2 regions of the Algibacter sp. YIN40 genome follow, and region 1 is predicted to be linked to the other one. Evidence: riboswitches for the same ligand, from Rfam matches in the RefSeq annotation. Region 1 holds a riboswitch; the other holds the start of a gene.
What was found. Region 1 has a riboswitch for S-adenosylmethionine ahead of AC2D6V_RS06905 (O-acetylhomoserine aminocarboxypropyltransferase/cysteine synthase family protein). Riboswitches for the same ligand answer to the same signal wherever they lie in the genome.

Region 1 (11,324 bases):
TACCATTAATGTTTTGGTAAACAATAATTATATTCCAATAATAAATGAAAATGATACGGTTGCTACAGACGAAATTCAATTTGGTGATAATGATAAACTAGGTGCTTTAACGGCGTCTCTTTTAGGTGTTGATTTGTTTATAATTGCAACCAATACCAATGGAATTTACACTAAAGAATCGATTGAGAACAACAAACCAAAAACCATTGAAGAGGTATTGGACTTTGACGAATTGAAAAAGCAAGTAGTCGGTTCTAAATCGTCTCATGGCAGTGGTGGTATGAAATCCAAAATAGAAGCGGCTACCGTTACTAAAAAAGCAGAAATAGAAACATGGATTGTAAATGGATTAAAAGATAATTTTGTTGTAAATGCTTTTGAAAATAAAGTACCGTTTACAAAAATAAAGTAACCTGAAAGGTTATGCTGAATTTATTTCAGCATCTAAATTTAATAGATAATAAAAAGAGATGAAGAACTATACATCTATACAAAATATCGACAATATTAATACGTGGATTGAAGAGGCGAAGCAATTAAAATCTAATCCACTTCAGAATAGTGCATTAGGAAAAAATAAAACATTAGGGTTATTGTTTTTCAATTCTAGCTTAAGAACCCGTCTGAGTACACAAAAGGCAGCCTTAAATTTAGGTATGAATCCTATTGTTATGAATGTTTCTGGGGATGCCTGGGGTATCGAGTTCGCCGATGGTACAGCTATGAATGGAAAAACGGCGGAGCATATAAAAGAAGCTGCAGCAGTGGTATCTCAATATTGCGATATTATTGCGGTTCGTGCATTTCCAACCTTAACCGATAAGGAGAAAGATGAAAGTGAAGAAGTGTTGAGGTCTTTCACAAAATATGCAAGTGTGCCAATAGTAAATATGGAAAGCGCTACAGGTCATCCATTACAAGGCTTAACCGATGCGCTTACAATATCAGAGCATGCTAAAACCTCAAAACCCAAAGTTGTTTTAAGTTGGGCGCCACATATAAAAGCATTACCGCACGCTGTGGGAAATAGTTTTGTGCAGGCTATGCTAAAAATGGATGTAAACTTTGTAATTGCAAATCCGGAAGGTTACGATCTGAATCCACAAATAACTGGAGACACGCCAATTTACCATAATCAGTTGGAGGCTTTTAAAGACGCCGATTTTGTATATACGAAAAACTGGAGCAGTTATTCGCAATATGGAAAAATTTTGAATATTAATGCCGATTGGATGATTACTAAAGAGAAGTTGGGAAGTGCTAAGTTTATGCATTGTTTACCAGTTAGACGTAATGTGGTTGTTGAAGATGCGGTTTTAGATAGTGATAGCTCACTAGTTATAGAACAAGCTAATAATAGAACATACGCAGCACAATTAGTTTTGAAGAAAATATTAGAAAATTTATAAAATTTTCATCAGCCTGAACTTGCTGGTGTTGAACTGGTTTCAGTATTTCAGAATCGCATTGCATTGAGAGTATAAGCATGTCACACGCAGCGCAGTCGAAGTTCGAAACCTAAATAATAGAATAATAAAATGGAAAAACTATCCATAGTAAAAATAGGAGGGAATATCATTGAGAATGAAACATCTTTAAACGCATTTCTAGATCTATTTTCTAATCTTGAAGGAAAGAAAATTTTAGTTCATGGTGGAGGAAAACGAGCGACACATATTGCTTCCAAATTAGGTATAAAGTCTAAAATGATTAATGGCAGACGTATTACTGATGCAGATACTTTAGAGGTTATTACTATGGTTTATGGTGGTTTGGTTAATAAGAATGTAGTCGCCAAACTACAAGCGCTAAACATCAATGCTATTGGATTGACAGGAGCAGACGTGAATAGCATCAAATCGGATAAAAGACCAGTGAAAGAGGTTGATTTTGGTTTTGTTGGTGATGTAAAACAAGTAGATCATAATTCTATCGATAAACTAATACAAGCTAATTTTACGCCCGTATTTTGTGCTATTACTCATGATGGCAAAGGGCAGTTATTAAACACGAATGCAGACACCATTACTTCGCAAGTAGCTATAGGGATGAGCGAATTATATGAAACCTCAATTTATTATTGTTTTGAGTTGAATGGTGTTTTAAAAGATATCAATGATAAAAATTCTGTTTTAAAGCATATAGATTCTAATATTTATAAAGATTTGTTAGATAAAGGCATCATTGCAGATGGAATGTTGCCCAAGCTAGAAAATTGTTTTGATGCGTTAAGAAATGGCGTTAATGCAATAAATATGGGGAATACCTCTATGTTAACCCAAGAAAACGATAATTTCACAAAAATAAGCTTGTAAATGGTACTAGAGAAATTAACAAGCGATGCCATTGCACTTTTAAAAAGGCTAATAGAAACACAGTCTTTTTCTTCTGAAGAAGATGTTACCGCATCGCATATTGAAGATTGGTTTAAGAGTTACGATATGGTGTATACACGAACTAAAAATAACGTATGGGCTATCAATAAATATTTTGACGAGACTAAGCCAACATTATTGCTAAACTCACATCATGATACCGTAAAACCAAATTCAGCATATACTAAAGATCCATTTAAAGCTATTGTAGAAGATGGTAAATTATTCGGACTAGGGAGTAACGACGCCGGAGGTTGTTTGGTGTCTTTAATTGCGACGTTCACATATTATTATAATCACGAAAATTTAAAATATAACATCGTTATTGTCGCTTCAGCGGAAGAAGAAAGCAGTGGTCCCGATGGGCTAAATAGTATGTTGTCTATAATTCCTGAAGTCGCTGTGGCTATTATTGGAGAGCCAACGTTAATGAATTTAGCAGTAGCTGAAAAAGGTCTCGTAGTTTTTGATGCCATAGTAACAGGAACACCGAGTCATGCAGCGCATCCAAATAACGACAATGTTATTTACAATACGATTGCTGTTTTAAATTGGTTTAAAGATTTTAAATTCGAAAAAGGATCAAAAGCTTTAGGTGATGTAAAACTAACAGTCACTCAAATAAAAGCGGGCAAACAGCATAATGCAGTGCCTGCCGATTTAGAATTAGTAATTGATGTTCGCGTGAATGATGCTTATAGTAATACTGAAATAGCAGAAATTTTAAAAAAAGAAGCGCCAGTTTCAAGTATTACACCACGTAGTTTACGGCTTAATTCGTCGTCAATTCCAACAGATCACGAATTGGTGAAAGCAGGAATCGAAATAGGTAGAACAACCTACGGGTCGCCAACATTATCTGACCAAGCGGTATTGTCCTGTCCAAGTTTAAAACTAGGCCCTGGAGATAGCACCCGATCGCATTCAGCAGACGAATTTATTTATGTAAACGAAATAGAAGAAGGCATTAAGATATATGTTGAATTGTTGAAACGAGTTATTGTTCAATAATTTTGTCATTCCCGCGAAGGCGGGAATCTGTAAAATATTAGTATAGAATAAACAAGAGATTTCCATCTACATGGAAATAAAAAAAGTATTATTTATGAAACTCTGGGAGAAAGGCATATCAATAGATAAAAAGATAGAACAATTTACTGTTGGAAACGATAGAGAGATTGATATTCATATAGCAAAGTACGATGTTATTGCATCTAAAGCGCATGCAAAAATGCTTCAGAAGATCGGTATTATTACCGTTGAAGAATTAGTAGAATTGTTAAGTGGATTACAAGTTTTAGAAAAACAAATAGAGGAAGGTGGTTTTATTATTGATGCACAGTTTGAAGATGTACATTCCAAAATTGAGTTCGAACTAACAAAATCTTTAGGCGAAGTTGGGAAAAAGATTCATACAGCAAGATCTAGAAACGATCAGGTTTTAGTAGCACTTAATTTGTATTACAAAGAGAATTTAGGAGAAGTTAAAGAAAAAACAGAAATGCTTTTTAATACACTTTTAGACTTAGCCGAAACTTATAAAAATAAAGTACTTCCTGGTTACACACATTTACAAGTGGCTATGCCATCCTCATTCGGATTATGGTTTTCTGCCTATGCAGAACTCATGATTGATGATGTTTATTTATTAAATGCGGCTATAAAAACAGTGGATCAAAACCCCTTAGGCTCTGCGGCTGGTTATGGTAGTTCATTCCCAATAGATAGAGAACTTACTACCAAAGAAATGAACTTTGCTACTTTAAAATATAATGTGGTTGCGGCTCAAATGGGGCGGGGTAAAAACGAGCGAACTATTGCAGCTGCGTTGGGCGGATTAAGTAATACGATGGCACGTTTTGCAATGGATGTATGCTTGTATATGAGCCAGAATTTTGGGTTTATTTCTTTCCCAGATGAGTTAACTACAGGAAGTAGCATCATGCCACACAAAAAGAATCCAGATGTTTTTGAACTCATTCGTGGTAAGTGTAATAAAATACAAGCCTTACAAAGCGAAATGATTTTAATAACTAATAATTTGCCTAGTGGTTACCACAGAGATTTTCAGTTGTTAAAAGAAAACATGATTGCAGCTTTTGAAGAGTTAAAAGACATTCTAGATATTTTTAATTACTCCATCCAGCAAATTATTGTTAAGGATATTGATATAAACGACGATAAATACAAGTATCTATTTACTGTAGATAATATTAATACGCTGGTTGTAGAGGGACAAAGTTTTAGAGAAGCTTACCAAAAAATTGGCGGACAAGTACAAGATGGCACTTATGTACCGGATACGTCTAAACAACATACCCATGTTGGGAGTATTCATAATTTGTGTTTAGATAAGATTAAGGCAAAGTTTCCTAAGTAGGAATTTATTTGACTTTGTAAATCTTTTCTGAGACCTTCGTTTAGCTACCGATAAAGTTTATTAAAACAGAACCTTATCTTAGCATTAAACGAACCTCAAATTCCACGTTAGGCATCGCAATGAACATCATTTTTGTGAAGGACAAGCAAAAAGATTGTAATGTAAAGCCCGACCAACTGCCCTGAGCGGAGTTTAAGGGTGTTGTAACCTGCCTGCCGGCAGGCAGGCGTCCAAATAATAAGAATGAAAAAAGCGCATCGGTTAAATGCGCTTTTATTAGGAATCCAATAGTTTAGTTTAATATGCTTGGTGACTAACTCAAAATAATTAAATAATCGTGGACTGTCCTAAATGTATATTTGTAAAATTCAAATTTGTTTCTTCTGGGTTATTTATATAATCTTCAATAAAATCGCCCACTTTAGTGGTTGAAATATTGTCGTATTTAGTATTTAAATCTGGTGTGGTAATTTGAAGTTTCAACGATTTGTCTACTGCCTTTCTAATAAGTGCCGCTTCATCGTCTAATCCAAAATGGTCTAACAACATCGCTGCCGATAAAATGGAAGCAATTGGGTTCGCAATACCTTTGTTGGCTGCTTTTGTATAGGCACCGTGAATGGGCTCGAACATGGCATATTTATCGCCATGTGATGCTGATGCTAGTAAGCCAATAGAACCTACAATAACGCTAGCTTCTTCTGATAGTATATCGCCAAACATGTTTTCGGTTAATATAACATCAAACTGTCTAGGGCTAATAATAAGCTCCATGGCAGCATTATCAATATACATGTAATGTAATTTTACATTTGGATATTGTGGTGATATTTCTTGTATTATTCTGCGCCAAAGTCTAGAGCTTTCTAAAACATTGGCTTTATCCACTAAAGTTAGTTTGCGCTTTCTAGTTTGTGCTGCTTTAAATGCTAAATGGGCAATCCGCTCTATTTCGAACCTGCTATATTCGCAAGTATCGGATGCCGTATTACCATCTTCACTTAGTGTTCTTTTTCCGAAATAAATACCTCCAGTAAGTTCTCTGTAAATAAGTATGTTGGTGTCTTTTATCTGCTTTTTCTTTAAAGATGATTTGTTTAAAATATCTTCATAGGCAATCACAGGACGAATATTAGCAAATAAACCAAGTTCTTTGCGAAGTCCTAAAAGCCCTTGTTCTGGACGAATTTTTGTATTAGGATCAATGTCGTATTTGGTATTGCCAATAGCTCCAAATAAAATAGCATCTGCTTTTTTACAAGTGTTTATAGTTTCTTGAGGTAAAGGGTTCCCAGTTTTATCGATAGCGGAAGCACCAACCAGAGCAGTTTTGAACGTAAATACATGGTCAAACTCCGTAGCAATAGCCTTTAAAACCTTAACGGCTTGTGCTGTAACTTCTGGACCAATACCATCGCCTGGTAAAACGGCAATATTTAATTTCATCAATTTAACTTTTTTATCATTCCCATGAAGGTGGGAATCTATCAATTAAGACGCTACAATTTCGTTATATACTTTGCTATTTTCTATTATTTGATGAATATCTGAATCGTCAACTTCTTTTTTCTTATCTGCAAAATCTAAGAAATTGGTATAGATTTCGTCTAACTGAAGTTTCGTTAATTCGTATCCAACATTTTTTGCTCTATATGCTAATGCAGCTCTACCACTACGTGCTGTTAATACTATAGCAGATTCAGTTACACCAACATCTTTTGGGTCTATTATCTCGTATGTTTCACGATTTTTTATGACACCATCTTGATGAATACCAGAACTGTGTGCAAACGCATTAGCGCCAACAATCGCTTTGTTAGGTTGCGTGTAAATACCCATGCTATCGGACACTAATTGGCTAATACCATAAAGCATTTCGGTTTGAATACTCGTGTCTAGGTCTAAGTAAGGATGTTGTTTTAATATCATAACAACTTCTTCAAGAGCCGTGTTACCAGCACGTTCTCCAATACCATTTATAGTACATTCTATTTGTCTTGCGCCGTTAATTACACCTTCAATGGAATTGGCTGTCGCCAAACCTAAATCGTTGTGGCAGTGGCAAGAAATAATCGCCTTTTCAATACCTTTTACGTTTTCTTTTAGGTACTTAATCTTAGCCCCATATTCGTGAGGTAAGCAATAACCTGTAGTATCTGGAATGTTTAAAACCGTAGCTCCTGCTTTAATGACTGCTTCACATACACGAGCTAAATATTCGTTGTCTGTTCTACCAGCATCTTCAGCGTAAAACTCAACATCTTCAACAAAAGATTTAGCATAACTCACGGCTTTAACAGCACGTTCAATAATAGCTTCTTGAGTTGATTTGAATTTATGTTTTATATGTGATTCAGATGTGCCAATACCAGTATGAATTCTTGGTATTTTAGCATATTTTAAAGCTTCGGCAGCAACTTTTATGTCGTTTTCAACAGAACGGGTTAAACCACAAACTGTTGCATTTTTAACAATTTTTGAAATTTCTTCAACCGATTTAAAATCACCTGGACTAGAAACAGGAAAACCGGCTTCAATTATATTAACACCTAGACTGTCAAGCTGTTCGGCTATAACTAATTTTTGCTCAGTGTTAAGTTTACAACCTGGGACCTGCTCGCCATCGCGAAGCGTTGTATCGAAAATTTGTACGTTACTATTAGACATTTATTAAAATATATTTTCGTATTCTTATACGAATGTATATTTTGGTTTGGTAAATGACGCTACTCCATTAATCCTTTTTACGATGTTTAACTTGTTTGTTTTATGTTTAATCAATTGAATATCAATTTATTAATAGAGTTTTTGTGACTATGACAAGAGAGCAAAAAGATAATTTATTTGTACTGGTTAAATCGCTTTCTAAATCGGAGAAAAGACAGTTTAAGCTGTATGTTGGTCGATTGGGAGTAAATGAAGACTCAAAATTCTTATTACTTTTTAATATCCTTGATAAACTAAAAGTTTACGATGAAGCGATTATTTTAAAAAAAGGGATTGTTAAAAAACAGCAATTGTCTAATTTAAAAGCACATCTCTATAAACAAATTCTTATAAGCTTGCGTCTAAATCCGTCTCACCAAAACATTCGAATTCAGATTCGTGAGCAGCTTGATTTTGCAACTATTCTATACCATAAAGGGCTTTACAAACAAAGTTTAAAAATATTAGATAAGGCCAAGAATTTGGCAGTTGCAAATGAAGAGAAAAATGTAGCGTATGAGATTGTTGAGCTTGAAAAAGTTATAGAATCGCAATACATTACAAGAAGTATTAGTAATCGCGCCGACGAATTAACTATTCAAGCCAAAGAGTTTAGTCTACAAAATGTATTGGCAAGTAAACTATCAAACTTGTCTCTACAGCTGTATGGTTTATTTTTAAAAACAGGATATGTTAAAAATGATGAAGAGCATCAAGTTATTACTAATTATTTCAATGACAGGTTACCCAAATACGATATTAATGAATTAGGATTCCGCGAAAAACTTTGGCTTTACAAATCCTATTTATGGTACAGTTTTTTAACAGTAGATTTTTTGTCATGTTATAAGTACGCATCAAAGTGGGTAGATTTGTTTTACAAGAATAAGAACATGATAGTTTTAAATCCTGTTTTTTTCTTAAGAGGAAATCATTATTTGTTAGAGGCCTTGTTTTACTTGCGTCAGTATGAAAAATTTCAAGATACACTTAAGAATTTAGAAGAAGTAACCAGAGAAAAGTGGTTTCCATTAGACGATAATAATGCTAGTTTAGCTTTTTTATATATCTACAATAATAAATTCAATTTACATTTTATTGAAGGTAGTTTTAATGAAGGTATACCGTTAATTGATGAAGTATTAGAGCAACTAAAAGGTTTTAAAAATCGTATAGATGAGCATCATATTATGGTATTTTATTATAAAATAGCTAGTATGTATTTTGGTGCTGGAGAAACTAAAAAGTGTATTATTTATCTTGATAAAATTATAAGTAATAAATCGCTTCAAATGCGAGAGGATTTACTCTGCTTTTCAAGAATATTAAATCTTGTAGCTCATTATGAAGCGGGATTAGATTATAATTTAGATGTTTTAATAAGAAGCACATATAAGTTTTTAATTAAAATGGAAGATTTATATGAGGTTCAGAAAGAGTTTATTAAGTTTTTAAGAGGTTTAGGTGATATTTATCCGCATGAAGTAAAAGGCGAATTTATTAAACTACTTAATAAGTTAAAAGAGTTCGAGAATGATCCATACCAAAGTCGCGCTTTCTTGTATCTAGATATTATTTCATGGTTAGAATCGAAAATTGAGAATAAACCTATAGGGCAAATAATTAGAAGAAAATTTAATGAAGATTCAATTAAAAAATAAAATAGTCACTAAAAAATTTGGATATTAACTTTTTCTAACTGAATATTTGTATTCACAAGTTCAATAACTTATTGAGATGTTATCAAGAAAGGCGGAGGGATTAGACCCGTTGAAGCCTTAGCAACCCTTTACCCGTAAAGAAGGTGCTAAATTCTACCCATAACGGATAGATAACTTAAGAAAATTACTTTCAGTAATTTTTAAATTTCTTTTTAACATTTTTCTATAAAAGCATATTTGGCTTGATTTATTAATGAATTAAATTTAGAAAAATGAGCATACCAAAATTAGCAACAAATGCATTACATGCAGGACATGATGTTACAACCACTTTAGGGACTAGAGCAGTACCAATTTATCAGACAACATCCTATGTTTTTAACAATTCAGATCATGCAGCAAACTTATTTTCATTACAAGAATTAGGTTTTATATATACGCGTTTAAATAACCCAACAAACCAAATTTTACAAGACCGTTTAGCAGCAGTTGAAGGCGGAATTGGTGCTGTTGTTTTTGCATCTGGTACATCTGCTATTTCCACAGGATTACTTACATTATTAAAAGCCGGCGACCATATTGTAGCCTCTAGCAGTTTGTATGGCGGAACTTATAATCTTTTAAAAGTTACTTTGCCAAGATTTGGTATTACAACGACATTTGTTGATGCTGATAATCCTGATAATTTTGCAGGAGCCGTTCAAGATAATACAAGAGCATTTTTTGTAGAATCATTGGGAAACCCAAAATTAGATGTGTTAGATTTAGAAGCCATTTCTATTCATTCAAAAGCTGCAGGAGTACCTTTTATTGTTGATAATACAGTAGCTACTCCGGCATTATTAAATCCTTTAAATCATGGTGCTAATATTGTTATTCATTCTTTAACAAAATATATTGGTGGTCAAGGAACTTCTATAGGTGGAGCTATTATTGACGGTGGTACATTTAATTGGGCAAACGGAAAGTTTCCAGAATTTACAGAACCATCTGCTGGTTACCACGGCTTAGTTTATAATGAAGCATTGGGTGCAGCAGCTTATACCTTTAAATTGATTTTAGAAGGATTACGTGATTTAGGCGGTGCTTTAAGTCCAACAAATGCATTTAATATTATCCAAGGTTTAGAAACTTTACCTATTAGAATTAAAAAACATTCTGAAAATGCTTTAGAAATAGCGAAATGGTTAGAACAGCAAGATGAAGTTGCATGGGTTAATTATCCAGGTTTAAAAAGTAGTAAATACAAAGCTTTAGCAGATAAGTATTTGCCTAATGGCCAAAGCGGGATTGTTACTTTTGGAGCTAAAAAAGGATTTGATGCTGCGAAAACAATAGCAGACGAAACTAAATTATTTTCATTATTAGCTAATATTGGAGATACAAAATCTTTAATTATCCATCCTGGAAGTACAACACATCAACAGTTAGATGAAGCAGAACAAGAATCGGCTGGTGTATCTGGAGATTTAATTCGTTTGTCTGTTGGTATTGAAGACATAGCAGATTTAAAAGCAGATTTAAAACAAGCACTTAGTAAAATCTAATTTACTCATAAGTAATACAAAGAATTGAATCACAAGTTGCAACATATAGCTATTAATAATTACACTACTGAAAAAGGTGTGCTTTACCCTGAGATAAAGTTAAGTTATCAAGTTTTTGGAAAAACTTTAGGTGCGGCACCAATAGTTTTAGTAAATCATGCACTAACTGGTAATAGCAATGTTGCAGGTAAAACAGGTTGGTGGAAAGATTTAGTGGGCATTGATAAAGTTATTGATACCAATTTGTATTCAGTTTTAGCATTTAACATTCCTGGAAATGGCTACGATAGTTTCGTAATTGAAAACTATAAAGATTTTGTAGCTCGAGATGTAGCGAAAATCTTTTTATTAGGGCTTCAAGAATTAAAAATCACGAAGCTTTTCGCTACTATTGGTGGTTCATTAGGAGGTGGTATTGCATGGGAAATGGCTGTTTTACAACCTGATTTTACAGAGCATTTAATAGTGGTTGCAACCGATTGGAAATCTACTGATTGGCTAATTGCGAATTGCCAGATACAAGAACAATTTTTATTGAATTCTAAAAACCCAGTTCACGATGCTAGAATGCATGCGATGCTTTGTTATCGTACTCCAGAATCTTTTAAAGAGCGATTTCAGCGTTCAAAAAATGAGGATTCAGAAATTTTTAATG
Region 2 (11,324 bases), on a different contig from region 1:
ATTATAATGACATCATACCTAAAAAAGCAGTTGCAAGAAAAAAGAAACCCTTTGCAAAAAGCACCTTTAAGAAATACATTATTAATATTGATTTAACCAAATTAAATAATGTAGACATAGACGAAAAGTCTTATTCAGACAAATATAACATGCTTAATTTAAGCGGTTTAGACAAGGCTATTGATTCTTTATCTAATAAATATCAGTCTGATTATGAGTCGTTTGCATCAACACTATATCAACGTACTAACATAAACAATTTAAGAAAAAGCATTAGTAATTTTAGCCCATCAAAAATAATTGAAGAAGAACAAGTTAGTCAGGACTCAATTTTTGTTGACAATCTTTTAGATTTATATGAAACGAAAAGCAAATCTCAAATAGTAAATATTGCCTTAAATTCCTTTAACAGTACAAAGCAAATTATTGTCTCTAAAGAAAACACCGTCAAACTTTCTAAAACTAATTTTAAAAAACACATTATCTCATTCCATGAAAAACTAGCACTTGGTTTTGCCTGTGTTATTTTGTTTTTTGTTGGTGCTCCCCTTGGAGCATTAATACGTAAAGGTGGTATTGGGCTGCCAATGGTTATTGCAATTCTATTGTTTTTAACTTATCATTTTATAGGTATTTTTGCTACGAATAGTGCTAAAACTGGTAATTTCAACCCGATCTTAGCAAGTTGGTTCTCTACGCTTGTCATGCTACCGCTAGGTGTATATTTAACAAGACGTGCCACTGCAGATAGAGGTTTATTTGAAGTAGGAAACATTATAGAACCAATAAAGAAAATATTTAAAATAAAAGAAAAGGACAAAGTAGATTATAAGTTCTTATCCTCTTATAAGAATGAAGAATTAATTGATGTTATTAAAAATTATGAAAGCTTAGGTCATGATGAAAATACACGTTATGAAGCCATAAAAATATTAGAACAAAGAGGTTATTCAATTTCAGAATTAAGAGAAGCAGGGTTATCAATTCATAATACATTTGACAAAACTGAAAGCATAGCAAAAAACTATAAAGAACATTCACAGTTTGCAATTACCCTATTTTCAATAGCAGCTGTTTTATTAGTGCTCTTCTTTGTTTTCAAAAATAATAAGTTGCCTTCTTTAGCTTCAGCCTCTATTCAACTTAGTTTGGTATCTCTGTTTTTATATGTATTATACTATATCAAATCTATTTTAAATTTATTTAGCTTCTACAAACACATCAAAAGAAATGCTCCTAATTCTATACTTTTATTAATTGGAATGCCTCTTTACATGATAACTTATGTTTTCTTAAAAGCGAAAATGAAAGAAGACTTAAGATTGAATTGTTTAGATAGTTTAAAATAAGCAATATCTTTGCGCTATGATTATTGAAAAAACCATGACAACTAAAACCGTAACTTTTAAACTAGACTCAATTCATGATGCCATTGATGATATTAGAAATGGCAAGGTCATTATTGTTGTAGATGATGAAAATCGTGAAAATGAAGGAGATTTTGTAGCTGCAGCCGATAAGGTTACACCAGAGATGATTAATTTCATGGCAAAGCATGGTCGTGGTTTAATATGTGCTCCTCTTACGGAAACTAGATGTAAAGAGTTAGAATTAGGCATGATGGTTCGTAATAATACAGATCCTATGGAAACTGCTTTTACTGTTTCGGTAGATTTAAGAGGTAACGGTGTTACTACAGGTATTTCGGCTAGTGATAGATCGAAAACCATTAAAGCTTTGATTAATTCTGATATTAAACCATTTGAATTAGCACGTCCTGGGCATATTTTTCCGTTAGTGGCAAAAGAAGGTGGTGTTTTAAGACGTACAGGCCATACAGAGGCGGCCATAGATTTTGCGCGTTTAGCAGGTCTAGAACCAGCAGGTGTTATTGTTGAAATAATGAATGAAGATGGCTCGATGGCACGTTTACCTGAGCTAATTGAAGTTGCTAAAAACTTAGATTTAAAGATTGTATCTATAGAAGATTTAGTTGCATATCGTATGCAACACGATTCCTTAATCGAGAAAAAGGAAGATTTTGAAATAGAAACTCGGTTTGGAAGTTTTAGATTACGTGCCTACCAGCAAACAACTAATAATCAGGTACATATAGCACTTACAAAAGGGCAATGGAAAGACAATGACAAGGTACTGACTAGAATAAATTCTACTTTAATAAATAATGATATTCTGGGTACATTAACAAATAATGTTGATAAGCAGTTAGAAGATATGTTTCAAGTAATTAACAGTGAAGGTAAAGGCGCCATCATATTTATTAATCAGGAATCTCAATCCATGAATATTTTAAAACGCCTAATTTACTTGAAGGAACACCAAACAAGTAATGAGGTTACTAAAGCGCCTCGGGTAAATATGGATATCCGTGATTTTGGCATTGGAGCGCAAATACTGCATGACCTAAACATTCATAAACTTCGATTAATTTCTAATGCTGAACAGACTAAACGTGTCGGTTTAATTGGTTATGGGTTAGAAATAGTTGAGTATGTAAAATATTAATTTACAACTACCTTTTTAACTATTCTAGAACCATTCGAATAAATATTAAGCAAATATAATCCAGAGCTTAAACCATTTACTTTAATAGATTTATCAGCTGCGGAATCTCTATGTATAAATTTGCCAAAAACATCATAAACTTCAACATAATCAATATCCAAATTAGTGCGTAAGTTTATTTTTGCGCTCGCTGGATTAGGAAAAACACGAACTTTATTTGCAGTAATATCTTCTATGCCCAAGGGTGCGTCTTGATAAACTCGAACGTAATCAATAACCATAGCACTTTGTGTAAAACCTGAATCTATCGTTCCAGCTATACCCCCCATAGCAATGTTTAACAAAATATATTGGTCTTCATCAAATGGCCATGTACTAGCATCTTTAATTGCAGGGTTATAGGTATAGTAACCAACCCCATCCACTAAAAAGGTAATTTGATTAGGAGACCAATTCATTGAATAAATATGATAATTATTGGCTACATCACTAAGTACTTGTGATGCTGTATTTACTGTAGCTCCAGAACTTGAAGGTGTATGCAACGCACTCGATGTATGGTTTACAGCACCCAACCCATGCTCCATAACATCTATTTCTCCACATGCAGGCCAACTTGTTGTGCCAAAACCTTGGGTCTGCCAATAAGCCCCACTTTCATTAATGTTCTTACCTAATGTCCAAATTGCTGGCCACGTTCCATCACCGAACGGCAATTTAGCTCTAACGTCAACTCTTCCATAGGTAAATGCAAATTTAGAATTTAACCTTGCTGATGTAAATTGTTTAGTTTCTCCTTGATCAGTAAACGATTCCTTAATGGCAACAATATTTAAATTATCATTTTCTACAAACGAGTTTTCTATGCGGTTTGTATAATGTTGTTCTTCCCCGTTAAACCAGTTTCCTCCAGCTGGTAATTGAGTTTGGTGAAACCAATTAGTTGCACTGATAGCAGTCTTTCCAGATGTGTCAAATTCATCAGCCCAAACTAAATCTGTATATTCAACATCTATAGCATTCGGGTCTGTTGGTACAGAACCATCGTCAATATCGTCTATTAAAAAAGTCCCAGGCACAGAACTACCATCATCTATTCTAATAGTTAATCTATCATATTTACCGCTACCACCAATAGTTGAAAAATCATAAGTTAATTCTGTCCAAGTATTCTGTGAGGTCAAATTTATTGCTATTTCAATATCTGAATTTACTCCAAGCTCTAACTTAAGAACAACATTATGTAGATTAGGATCGAATGCATAAAACATTAATGTTATCGTATTATCTACATCTAAATCAATAGATCTAACTAAATCAATATACTGCCCTTGTTCTAATGCAGAACTCGAACGAAAAAATTGTCCAACGGAATTATTTGAGTCTGTTGGAGATTGTGCATTAGCAAACGTACTTCCTCCCCAAACACTAAAATTATCTGAGCCATCTTCAAAATCGATAGGCATTTGTTGCCCTACTGATATTTGAGAAATTAGAATTGTAATTATAAGTAAAATAAAGTAGTCTCTTTTCATGTTTAATAGCTTGAATCACAAAACTACCATCAAGTTCATAAAAACTAAAAAGTATCGCCCATACAAAAACAATACAGGTGTCTTAAAATTTAGACTATTTAACTTCTTTAATTATTTGAGCCATTCTATTTGCTCGTTCTTGAACTTCTTCTTTTGTCCAAGATAATTTTATTAAACATGAAATGTTTCTAGCAATATAGTGATCAGACATTTTAAACTCTTTAGTTTTTAAATATTCCAAACCTTGCTGGACCTCTTTTGTAATTGGAAATAAGGACTTTAATTCTTTTAAATGATCCCATTTACGTATATAATGCCAGCTATTATCATAGTAATTCCAGCATGCATCTACCCCACCTTCTTTAAAACCTTGAATTACTTTTCTAGATGTTTCTAAATCTGGCATAAAGAAATTTAAAAAGGCACAGCTCTCTTCACCTCCTTCTGGCACAGTTCTAAATGTAACTTCTGGAATATCTGTAAAAGCCTCTCTAATAATGTTGAAATTTCTTTTTTGAATGTCCAAAAACTCAGGTAAACGTTTTACTTGTGCTAAACCAACTGCTGCATGTAGTTCTGAAATTCGAAAATTATAACCTAAAAATGGATGGGTTTCAGCCCCTCTATCATTACCAATATGGTCATGCCCATGATCGCTATAATGGTCTGCGTTCAAATAATAATCTTTATTATTAGTAATAACGGCTCCACCCTCGCCACATGTTATCGTTTTTACAAAATCGAATGAGAAACAACCTAAATCACCAATACTCCCGAGTGGCTTTCCCTTATAAGTTCCGCCTATAGCTTGACATGCATCTTCTGCTAACAACAAATTATATTTATTACAAATTGTTTGTAGAGCGTCCATATCTCCCATACTTCCGCACATTTGAACCACCATAATGGCTTTTGTTTTGGGTGTTATAGCTTTTTCTACTGCGGCTGGATTTAACCCTAAAGTATCATCAATATCTACAAGTACTGGAATTGCTCCTAACATCATAATCGCTTCAAAACTGGCTACAAATGTAAAGGTTGGCATGATCACTTCATCTCCAGCTCCAACACCAGCTGAGGCTAATGCTACCGAAACTGCAGCGGTACCACTTGAAACTAGTTGCACGTGTTTTGATTGGAATGTTTTTTGTAATTCTGCTTCTAACTCTTTAGATTTCCAATGGCCTTTTCGCATACCATCAAAACCATAGCGCATAAGTACGCCATTGTCTAAAACATCATTTACTTCTTTTCTTTCTAAATCTCCAAATAATTCAAATCCTGGCATAATTTATTTTCTTTAATGTTGTATTGGGGCTTTGCTTTTCGTTAGACCTGCCTTCCGGCAGGCAGGGATTGAGGCATTTATTGAAGCTCTCCCAATTTTTCTTCGGGAATCGATTACCGAAAGCCCGACCCTCCCGATAACTATCGGGAGGGTAACCCCCAAATATTTTATAATTCGATTACTGCTTCATTTATGGGTTTTCTAACTTTTTTAAAACCTGAAAACATATCGTCTTTTGCTCTATAGCCTACTGGCAGTAATAGCACAGATTTTAAACCTCTATTTTTAAGTTTTAAAATTTCATCGTATTTATCGGGTATAAATCCTTCCATAGGACAAGAATCTATATTTTCTAAAGCGCAAACGGTCATTAAATTCCCTAAAGCTATGTAAGCTTGATTTAAGGACCATCTCTGCTGTTCATCTACAGACTTATTATCCATCATATTAAGAAGGTCCTTTTTATAGGGCTCTAAAATATCTTCTGGAGTCTCTCTAATATCTTTTATATTATCAAAATAGGCATTCACATCCTGTTTATTAATAACATCTTGAATACATATTATTAATAAATGGGAAGCTTCTAACACTTGCTTCTGGTTAAATGAATGTGGTACTAACTGCTCTCTAAGCAATTCGTTCTCTATAACCAGTAATTTTATAGTTTGCAAACCAAAGGATGTAGCTGTTAAATTAAATGCCTTTTTTAAAGTAAGTAACTTTTCGTCAGTTAGCTTTTTATCTATATCAAACTTTTTAGTTGCATAGCGCCATTCTAGCTTTTCGATAATATCCATAAACCTTTTAAAATTTATGCAAAAATAAGACATGTATTATCTTTTTTGGCATATTGAGTGCGTAATTAATTTAATTGTAGCTTTTAAAAAAAATAAAACTAAAAATTGATGCTTTTATTTGAAAGAAATAAAAAAGGGTTCTATATTTGCACCCGCATTCAGGGGATACCTGATGAGGCACTCAAGGAGAAATGGCAGAGTGGTCGAATGCGGCAGTCTTGAAAACTGTTGAGGGTCACACCTCCGGGGGTTCGAATCCCTCTTTCTCCGCTTACAAAATCCGTAACTATATTGATAGTCAATATATTACGGATTTTTAATTTTAATTCTAGTCAACATTTAGTCAGCTATTTATAATTTTATATAGATTAAATTGATTTTAAGAGTAAATAATTGACATTACTTCATTACCAATGTTTTAATCCGCGAATCTTAATTATGGAAGAGCAACTAATAAAAACTAGTATTAGTTTAATAAAATATAAATGCCAAAAGCCACCAGGCTAATAATTATAAAAACAATACCTATTAAGGTTGGCAAAGGCATGCTATGGCTATAGTAGTCGTGATAATCCTTGTATTTCTTGGGCCATTTCATATTTAAAGATACCAAACTAATTATACCAAGCCTTATCTTTTTTAACAGCCTCGAGATACCCGGCGCCATCGTCGGCAAACTAAGCCCTATAAAAGGCCTTGTGAATACTTAAAACAATATTGGAATAAAAATCAAAGCGTATTTTAAATTGTTTATCAGAATCTAATTGAAAAAACCACTCTGTCTTAACTAAATAATCTTCACAATCGCGATACACCCCATATTTAGATATCCTATAGCTTTTGTTAGCATTTATACGCTCAATCATGATATTAATTTCTCTTACAGGAATGCAGGCATCAATAGGACTTAGATAAACTTCATTATTAATTGATGCCTTTAAATCATTATAAAAAACAATATACTTATCGTAATCTTCTTGCAGACTTAAAATATCATCAGTCCAAGATTCTATATTAAAATAATCGAACTCATCACCATCAAAAAAATCATCTCTAAAAGCACTCATTATTATTCTAAAATTAAAGTATTTAACTTCAATAAAATTATAATAATACCTTTAAACAACCTCCAAAAGGGCTAGGAAAATTTTTCTACAGAAAATAATGTTGATAAGTCAAAATTATTAACAAATCTTATTTTTTGTACGTTATTATTTAAAATAGAAATTCTTCTAAGAGTTTTATTATCTTTGGTTAAGTATCAGGAACGCAATATATGCGTACCAACCGAGCACAAAAGCCACGGTGGTTCAGAATACGGACAGTCCAGTCAAAATAAATGATTTCAACACTGTTTATTATTTACTCCTGACGCATAATCTTTAAAACTATGCATTATGAAAACCGTTTTCACAACAAAGGAAGGTGTTAAAATGAATCCCAGATTATATTTTGGGTCCTGTGAATCTATTATCGCTGAGTTCATATATCTTATGGATACTCTTGAAATAATGGGTGATATTGATTTTAAATATTTTTACAGAGTAACTGACGACAATTACATCCAGATTGCTTACAGAATGGATGGAGGAGAACTGGAATTATGTGCCCAGTACAAATTAAGGTATGAAAACCTCAAAGAGAATATAATCTTTATTGTTAAAGAGATTATTGAAGCAAACCTCCCTTACGAAGGATTCCCCATTTTTCAAAACAGTGTTGTATTCACCAAACAGGAATTTGACGGCATTATTAAAGTCATGCAGGATGAAAAGCTTGCCATAATGGAACAGGCAAAAGCATATCAGACACCTTTAATTGATTATTTAAGAGAGCAAAATTTAAATCCGAGACCTACAGGGTATAACCCTAATAGCTGGGTAGCCAGATGTCCTTGTGGTGGCAATCATCAAATAATGGTTTCTACTTTAAATGACGATTGGGGATGCGGATATTGTAAACAGAAAGGAAAAATATTGGAATTAGAAAAATGGTTGCAGGAAATAAAAATCAAAGAAGACCAGAAAAGACTGTCCAGAATGATGAAGGAACTAAAAGAACATGGATCTATTCAGTCCGAGGATTTAACAAAATGGTGGATGAACAGATATTGAATGATATTATGAAAAATAATTAATAGGGATTTAATTGTTTTTGAAAAACATCTTTAATAAAAATAAATTAGATTTGTATAACCTGTTTTTATGACAATTAAATCATTATTCAAAATGACTGAAATCGAAGAAATTATAGAAGAATTAACAAAATTCAGAGATGAAAGAGATTGGAGTCAATTTCATGATTCAAAAAATTTAGCATTAGCAATTTCGATTGAAGCTTCAGAACTAAATGAACTTTTTTTATGGAAAAATAGTATTAAAGATATTGAAGATGTTTCTAAAATAAAGCTAGCAGAGGAATTAGCTGATATATTTTCATTTGCTTTTTTATTAGCTTCAAAAAATGATTTAAATGTCAAGGATATTATTTTAGATAAAATAAAGAAGAACAATGCAAAATATCCAGTTGACAAGTCAAGGGGCAATGCAAATAAATATACCGAATTATGATAAATGATTTCATAAGTTCTCTTGAAATCCATTCATATAAATTTTCTAAAAGAGGTTCAGATGAGTACCTGTTAAATAAATTTATGGCCAATTCTTGGCCTGTTGTTTATGTAATCAAAAACGAAAATATTAAAGAGGCATATATTGGAGAATCTACAAATGCAATAACACGAATGAAAAACCATCTTTCAAATATTGAAAGATTACGTTTAAATGAATTACTAGTAATTAGTTGTGATAAGTTCAATAAATCAGCAGTACTGGATATTGAGTCTCAATTAATAAGTTATATGGATGCTGATAAAAGCTATTCATTACAAAATGGGAATGCCGGTTTAGTTGACCATAATTATTATCAAAAGTCTCAATATCGATTTGTTTTTGAAGAGGTTTGGAATATGTTACTGGCAAAAAATTACGCTAAAAATCCAATTGAAAGGCTTGACAATTCTGATTTTTTTAAATATTCTCCATATAAAAGTTTAAGTATAGATCAGCATAATTCTGTGTTAGAAATTCTTAACCTTTTGAATAAAAAAAGTAATAACACCATTTTTGTTGAGGGTGGTGCTGGAACAGGGAAATCTGTGTTAGCTGTTTTTTTAATAAAATTACTAAAAACTGATATTAACAAATCTCATTTAGATGATACTGATGAAACTTACACGGATCAATTAAAAAAAATAATTGAACTTAAGATAAAATATCCTAATCCAAAAGTGGCATTGGTAGTCCCTATGACATCTTTGCGTAAAACTTTGAAAAAGGTGTTTCAGAGCGTTAAAGGATTAAAAGGAAACATGGTAATTGGCCCAACTGAAGTATCGAGAAATACATACGATATATTACTGGTAGATGAATCACATCGCTTAAGACAAAGAATTGGTTTAACTAGTTATGGAAGTTATGATAATGCTAATCGATTATTAGGTTTTGATTTGGATAAAGGAACCGAGTTAGATTGGATATTGAAGCAATCTAAAAATCAGATTTTCTTTTATGACGAAGGGCAATCAATTAAACCTACTGATATTGATAAAGATAGATTCCTTGAATTAAAAAAAACATATCAGAATATTGTAACGTTGGTATCACAACACCGTGTAAAAGGTGGGGCAGATTATATTAATTTTACTGATAACCTATTAAACTGTCGCTTTCAAAAGGGAGATGCTCAATTTGAAAGTGAAAATTATGAATTAAAAATATATGAATCTTTGAAAGATTTACACACTAATCTTATTCAAAAAGAAAAAGAGCATGGTTTATGTCGAATGTTAGCAGGTTATTCTTGGCCTTGGGATTCTAAAAAAAATAGCAATGCTATCGATATAAATATACAAGGGCAGGAATTTAAATGGAATACAACTCATATAGATTGGATAAATTCGGACAATGCGATAAATGAAATTGGCTGTATTCACACTTCTCAAGGATATGATCTAAATTATTGTGGTATAATTTTCGGAAATGAAATAAAATATAATCCACATAATAATCAAATTGAAATCGATCGTTCCCAATATTTTGATAAAAAAGGAAAACAAGGAATTAAAGATCCATATGTGTTAAAAGAATATATTCTTAATATATATAAGACAATGATGCTAAGAGGCATAAAAGGCACTTTCATATATGTTTGTGATAATCAACTTCGTGATTATATGAGGCAATTTATAAACTAGTTTTAATTGTTAATTCAACTTTACTAACACTCTGTAAATCTTAACCATAGCAAAAGTATCTAATTTACAATATTCTAAAAGATTCTTTCTTGTTGCTTTTATATCTTCATTAAAGTTTGGGTCTAGTACCATTCTTCCCCAAGTATCTAATGCCATTGTGCCATTATTAACATCTAAATCTGAATAGCTTATATCTGGGCATAATACTGGCAGTACTTTTTTTATTGAGCTTGAACCGTGAAAACGATAGTCTATATAATCTTTTTTGAAAATGGTTTCTAGATCAAATGTATGTTCATTGATATAAGTTAGATAATTAGTAACCTCTGGTAACCATTCAATTAAATCTTTATTTCTTCCTATTTCAAAACTGGCATGCCACGATACGAAAGTCCCTATACTTCCCGTAAAGTCTTGCATAGCTTGTAACATACCTTTTGGCATTTTCATTTCATCCAATAAATACTCAAAATGAGTTAAAATACCATCTTCTGTTAGTGTATGAATAGATACTTGAAAAGTTAAATGTTTATGTGGACTTAAACCATCTAATCTTGGAATAGCACTTGCATAGGTTTCGTAATCTATAAAATGTAATGGGAACTCTAATTTGTTTAATTCCCTTATAATATTAGCTTGATGGATTATAGGTTGCTCTTGTTTTACAGATTCTACTTGGGTTTGCTGATTTACATTTAACTCAAAATTTAAAGGAATATCAATAATTGCTAATTGCTCATTATCTGCTAAGAAACCTATCTTTTTAGCTGAAATACGACCTATTTCATAAATACTATATTCTGGAATAGTAGTATTAAAATACTTAAATGCATCGCAATGATTAGACCTTGTTTTGAACTTACAAGAACATATTGTCTCATTAATTATTTTTTTACTAATAAAATTTGAAGCTGAATTAATTT

Region 2: linked by a shared signal. The riboswitch ahead of AC2D6V_RS12470 (hypothetical protein) and the one ahead of AC2D6V_RS06905 (O-acetylhomoserine aminocarboxypropyltransferase/cysteine synthase family protein) in region 1 are both predicted to bind S-adenosylmethionine.

What each region holds. Positions count from the first base shown of each region.
Region 1 is NZ_JBXVVC010000001.1:1,492,099-1,503,422, forward strand. Features, by position in the region: gene proB (glutamate 5-kinase) at 1-412, shown strand, start outside; gene AC2D6V_RS06870 (N-acetylornithine carbamoyltransferase) at 471-1,409, shown strand; gene argB (acetylglutamate kinase) at 1,539-2,315, shown strand; gene AC2D6V_RS06880 (M20 family metallo-hydrolase) at 2,316-3,386, shown strand; gene argH (argininosuccinate lyase) at 3,481-4,755, shown strand; gene leuB (3-isopropylmalate dehydrogenase) at 5,083-6,201, opposite strand; gene AC2D6V_RS06895 (2-isopropylmalate synthase) at 6,247-7,422, opposite strand; gene AC2D6V_RS06900 (hypothetical protein) at 7,572-9,122, shown strand; SAM riboswitch class I at 9,199-9,299, shown strand; gene AC2D6V_RS06905 (O-acetylhomoserine aminocarboxypropyltransferase/cysteine synthase family protein) at 9,395-10,669, shown strand; gene thrA (bifunctional aspartate kinase/homoserine dehydrogenase I) at 10,694-11,324, shown strand, end outside.
Region 2 is NZ_JBXVVC010000003.1:355,031-366,354, reverse strand. Features, by position in the region: gene AC2D6V_RS12505 (LptF/LptG family permease) at 1-1,349, shown strand, start outside; gene ribB (3,4-dihydroxy-2-butanone-4-phosphate synthase) at 1,384-2,526, shown strand; gene AC2D6V_RS12495 (glycoside hydrolase family 16 protein) at 2,523-4,061, opposite strand; gene AC2D6V_RS12490 (DegT/DnrJ/EryC1/StrS family aminotransferase) at 4,156-5,349, opposite strand; gene AC2D6V_RS12485 (NAD(P)H-dependent oxidoreductase) at 5,517-6,146, opposite strand; tRNA gene AC2D6V_RS12480 (tRNA-Ser) at 6,332-6,416, shown strand; gene AC2D6V_RS12475 (hypothetical protein) at 6,824-7,213, opposite strand; SAM-I-IV-variant riboswitch at 7,400-7,494, shown strand; gene AC2D6V_RS12470 (hypothetical protein) at 7,544-8,260, shown strand; gene AC2D6V_RS12465 (nucleotide pyrophosphohydrolase) at 8,375-8,716, shown strand; gene AC2D6V_RS12460 (DNA/RNA helicase domain-containing protein) at 8,713-10,401, shown strand; gene AC2D6V_RS12455 (DUF2779 domain-containing protein) at 10,411-11,324, opposite strand, start outside.